DNA from 2 places in the Streptomyces sp. MMS24-W38 genome. Region 2 is predicted to be linked to the other one. Evidence: riboswitches for the same ligand, from Rfam matches in the RefSeq annotation. Region 2 holds a riboswitch; the other holds the start of a gene.
What was found. A riboswitch is a leader RNA that binds a small molecule or an ion and turns the genes downstream of it on or off. The one in region 2 is predicted to bind glycine.
Positions count from the first base shown of each region.

Region 1 (2,387 bases), 4.2 Mb from region 2:
TGAGCGGGTGCGCCGCGCCCGGCCTCGGCCGGTACGACCGGGTACGCGGCCCACGTCCTACGACGGTGTCACTTCTGCCGCTTGTAGAACGGCAGCGCCACGACCTCGTACGGCTCGTGGCTGCCGCGGATGTCCACGCCCACGCCTGGGGTACCCGGCTCCGAGTGCGCCACGTCGACGTACGCCATCGCGATCGGCTTGCCCAGCGTCGGTGCGGGCGCGCCGGAGGTGACCTCGCCGATCACCTCGCCGCCGGCCACCACCGGGTACCCGGCGCGCGGGACCCGGCGGCCCTCGGCGACCAGGCCCACCAGGGCGCGGGGCGGGGTCCGCTCGGCGCGGGCGGCGGCCTCGGTCAGGGCGGCACGGCCCACGAAGTCGCCCTCCTTCTCGAACTTCACGACCCGGCCGAACCCGGCGTCGAACGGCGTCAGCGAGGCGCTGAGCTCATTGCCGTACAGCGGCATGCCGGCCTCCAGGCGCAGCGTGTCCCGGCAGGCCAGCCCGCACGGGACCAGCCCCACACCCTCGCCCGCCCCGGTCAGCGCCTGCCACACCTCGACCGCGTGCTCCGGCGCGACGAACAGCTCGAAGCCGTCCTCACCGGTGTAGCCGGTACGGGCGATGAGCGCGGGGACGCCGGCGACCGTGCCGGGCAGGCCGGCGTAGTACTTCAGGCCGTCCAGGTCCGAATCGGTGAGGGCCTTGAGGATGCCGGCGGCCTCGGGACCCTGCACGGCGATCAGCGCGTACGCGTCGCGGTCGTCGCGGACCTCGGCGTCGAAGCCTGCCGACCGCTCCACGAGGGCGTCCAGCACCACCTGGGCGTTGGAGGCGTTGGCGACGACCAGGTACTCGGGGGCCTCGGTCTCACCGAGCCGGTAGACGATCAGGTCGTCCAGGATGCCGCCGTCCTCGCTGCAGATCATGGTGTAGCGGGCGCGGCCGGGCTTGACGGTCCCGATGTTGCCGATCAGGGCGTAGTCCAGGAACCGGGCCGCCTGCGGGCCGGTGACGGTGATCTCGCCCATGTGCGAGAGGTCGAAGAGGCCCGCCTTCGTGCGCACGGCGTTGTGCTCGTCGCGCTCGGAGCCGTAGCGCAGGGGCATGTCCCAGCCGGCGAAGTCGGTCATCGTGGCGCCGAGCGAACGATGCAGGGCGTCGAGCGCTGTCCGGCGGAGTTCGGTACTGCTCATCGGTCGGTCTCCCAGGGCGATGGGGTCCCCGCCGGCCGGGGCCGAGCACGGGGAGGGTGAGGACGTTCCTCCCCATCTGTCATCGGAACCTGAGAGGTTCGCCATGACCGTCCGCGCAGGGGACGTCACGGCTTGCACCTTGGGTGGAGCCGCCGGAAACTCGCACGGCGGCCCGCTTTTCAGATGTGCCTGGCCCGCGCGGTAACGGTGCCTGAGAGATTCAAGGGAGGGACTTGCTCCTTCGGCGCCCCGGCGAAACGTGCCAGGGACTCTCCCGCGCGGATTCAAACGGCCGGTATGCAGTTGGCGCGCTCATCATTGCACGCATCGTGAGGCTTCGGCAGGGGGACCTTTCCTTCGTACGCACAGGGTGCTCAGGCCTGTACGGACGGCTGTGACAGGTCTGTATCGGGAAACGGACGGAATGAAGAGGCTCCGCCGTTACCGTCTCTTTACACTCGACGGGGACGGTGCTCAGGCACCTGCCCCAGGGGAGGACTCACGGTGAACAGGATTACGGCGTACGCCACCACGGGTGTCGCGCCGCCGGAGCAGCAGGCCCCTTCGGCCCGGGAGGCCCGTGGCGCGCGGCCGGTGCCCGTCGTCCGCGACCTGCGCGAGTGCGCCGGCCGCGGTCCGCGCGCCCTGGTCTTCGGCCCCCGCGACCTCGTCGTGATCACCGGACTGCCCGGCAGCGGCAAATCCACACTGATGCGACGCGCGGTGCGCGGCATCCGTATCGACTCCCAGGACACCCGCGACCGCTGGGACCGCCGCATGCCGCGCCTCCTGCCGTACGCGGTGTATCGGCCCCTGGCCCGTCTCGACCACTACACCGGGCTGCGCCGCGCCCTGCGCACCGGCGAGGGGGTCGTCGTGCACGACTGCGGTACCCACGCCTGGGTGCGCCGCTGGCTGGTCCGCGAGGCCCGCCGCCGGGGCGCGGGGCTGCATCTGCTGCTGCTCGACGTCCCCCCGGAGCAGGCGCTGGACGGGCAGCGTGAGCGCGGCCGCGGCGTCTCCCGGTACGCCTTCCTGCGGCACCGCACCGCCGTCGACCGGCTGCTGCGGTCCGTGGAGCGCGGCGACCCGCCCGCGGGCTGCGGCTCGGCGGTCCTGATCGACCGGGACGCGGCGAACGCGCTGCGCCGCATCGACTTCACGGGCTGACGGCTTCACGGGCTGACGGCC
Region 1 covers NZ_JCBCPP010000001.1:1,645,390-1,647,776, reverse strand. Annotated here, with positions in the region: gene gcvT (glycine cleavage system aminomethyltransferase GcvT) at 69-1,196, opposite strand; glycine riboswitch at 1,263-1,385, opposite strand; glycine riboswitch at 1,386-1,483, opposite strand; gene AC6F7H_RS06120 (AAA family ATPase) at 1,701-2,366, shown strand.
Region 1: another riboswitch for glycine. It lies ahead of gcvT (glycine cleavage system aminomethyltransferase GcvT); the one in region 2 lies ahead of gcvP (aminomethyl-transferring glycine dehydrogenase).

Region 2 (2,387 bases):
GGGCGGTCGTCGCGGTCGGCGAGTTTGCCGAAGTCGTGGTCCGAAAGCGGGGGAGGCGCGGAGATGTCCAGACCGTAGTGGTGGTAGAGCTGGAGCTCCTGCTCCGGGGAGAGGTGGCGGCCCACGCCGAAGTCGGGAGCGTCCTTGATCAGGGCGCGTTCGAAGGGTATGTGGAGGCTGCCGTCGATCAGCTCGCTCGGTTCCAGGGGGACGAAGGCGTCCCTGCTGAACAGGCCGGTGCGTATCGCCGCCCACTCGGGTACGCCGGTGGCGTCGTCGAGATAGACCTCGTCGACGGTGCCGATCCGGGTTCCGTTGCGGTCGAACGCCTTGCGGCCGATCAGGTTGCGCGGATCGATGTCGGTCTGCACGGGCCCTCCACTGGTCGCAATCCGCAATCATTCGTCAGCACTACGAAACGGCACAATTGGTCCGGCGGCCACTCGAAGGTTCGGGGGTTGCCCTCGCTGGTACGCTGACAGCGGCTGCTGACCCCGTGCGGGAGAGTCCTCCGGACACCATCGGAGGGCGCCGAAGGAGCAAATCCTCCCCGGAAACTCTCAGGCCCACGTACCGCATGGACGAGGTCACTCTGGAAAGCAGGGCGGGTGTCGACGGCTCCCGCTCTCACCGACGGTGAAAGCCGGGCGCCCTGCGGCGGTCCGGTGAAGCTCTCAGGTTGAGATGACAGAGGGGGAGGCCGTCCGGGCACCCGTCATGGTGCCCCTCGAAGGTCGTCAGACCAGGAGGCCTCCGCAATGACCGCCCACCGCATTCCCCTCTCCGAGCTCGAACAGGGAACGCCCTTCGAGCAGCGTCACATCGGCCCCGACCACGAGGCCCGCGCCAAAATGCTCGCGCAGGTCGGCTACGGCTCGCTCGACGAGCTGACGGCCGCGGCGGTCCCGGATGTGATCAAGAACGCCGACACGCTCGACCTGCCGGGCGCCCGGACCGAGCCCGAGGTGCTGGCCGAGCTCCGGTCGCTGGCCGACCGCAACGAGGTGCTCGGCTCCATGATCGGGCTCGGGTACTACGGGACCTTCACGCCCCCCGTCATCCTGCGCAACGTGATGGAGAACCCCGCCTGGTACACGGCCTACACGCCGTACCAGCCGGAGATCTCACAGGGGCGGCTCGAGGCACTGCTGAACTTCCAGACCATGGTCGCCGAACTGACCGGCCTGCCGACATCCGGGGCCTCACTGCTCGACGAGGGCACGGCCGCCGCCGAGGCGATGGCGCTGTCGCGGCGCATGGGCAAGAACAAGAACGGTCTGTTCCTGGTCGACGCGGACGCACTGCCGCAGACGATCGCCGTGATCGAGACCCGTGCCGAGCCGACCGGTGTCGAGGTCGTCGTCGCCGACCTGAGCGAGGGCATCCCCGCCGAGATCGCCGAGCGCGGGATCAACGGCGTGCTGATCCAGTACCCGGGCGCCTCCGGAGCCGTACGCGACATCAAGCCGGTGATCGACCGGGCGCACGAGCTGGGCGCGCTGGTCACTGTCGCCGCCGACCTGCTCGCCCTCACGCTGCTGACGTCGCCCGGCGAACTCGGCGCGGACATCGCGGTCGGCACGACACAGCGCTTCGGTGTGCCCATGGGCTTCGGCGGGCCGCACGCCGGATACATGGCCGTGCACGAGAAGATGGCGCGCAGCCTGCCCGGACGGCTCGTCGGTGTCTCCGTCGACGCGGACGGCCACCAGGCCTACCGGCTCGCGCTCCAGACCCGTGAGCAGCACATCCGCCGTGAGAAGGCCACCAGCAACATCTGTACCGCTCAGGTGCTGCTCGCCGTGATGGCCGGGATGTACGCCGTCTACCACGGTCCCGAAGGACTGCGGACCATCGCGTGGCGCACCCACCGTTACGCGACCGTCCTCGCCGAAGGACTCCGGGCCGGCGGCGTGGAGATCGTCCACGGCTCCTACTTCGACACGCTGACCGTGCGGGTCCCGGGGCGGGGTGCCGAGGTCGTCGCCGCCGCGCGGGACAACGGCGTCAACCTGCTCCTCGTCGACGCCGACCACGTCTCGATCGCCTGCGACGAGACCACCACACGGGCCCGGCTCGCCGCCGTGTGGGACGCCTTCGGGGTCGAGGCCGACATCGCAGCGCTGGACGCGGCAGCGCCCGACACCCTGCCGGACGCCCTGCTGCGCACCGACGAGTACCTGACGCACCCCGTCTTCCACCAGCACCGCTCCGAGACCGCGATGCTGCGCTACCTGCGCCGGCTCGCCGACCGTGACTACGCGCTGGACCGCGGGATGATTCCGCTGGGCTCCTGCACCATGAAGCTCAACGCGACCACGGAGATGGAGCCGATCACCTGGCCCGAGTTCGGGCAGCTGCACCCCTTCGCGCCGGCCGAGCAGGCC
Region 2 covers NZ_JCBCPP010000001.1:5,835,094-5,837,480, forward strand. Annotated here, with positions in the region: gene AC6F7H_RS25520 (PRC-barrel domain-containing protein) at 1-371, opposite strand, end outside; glycine riboswitch at 490-586, shown strand; gene gcvP (aminomethyl-transferring glycine dehydrogenase) at 759-2,387, shown strand, end outside.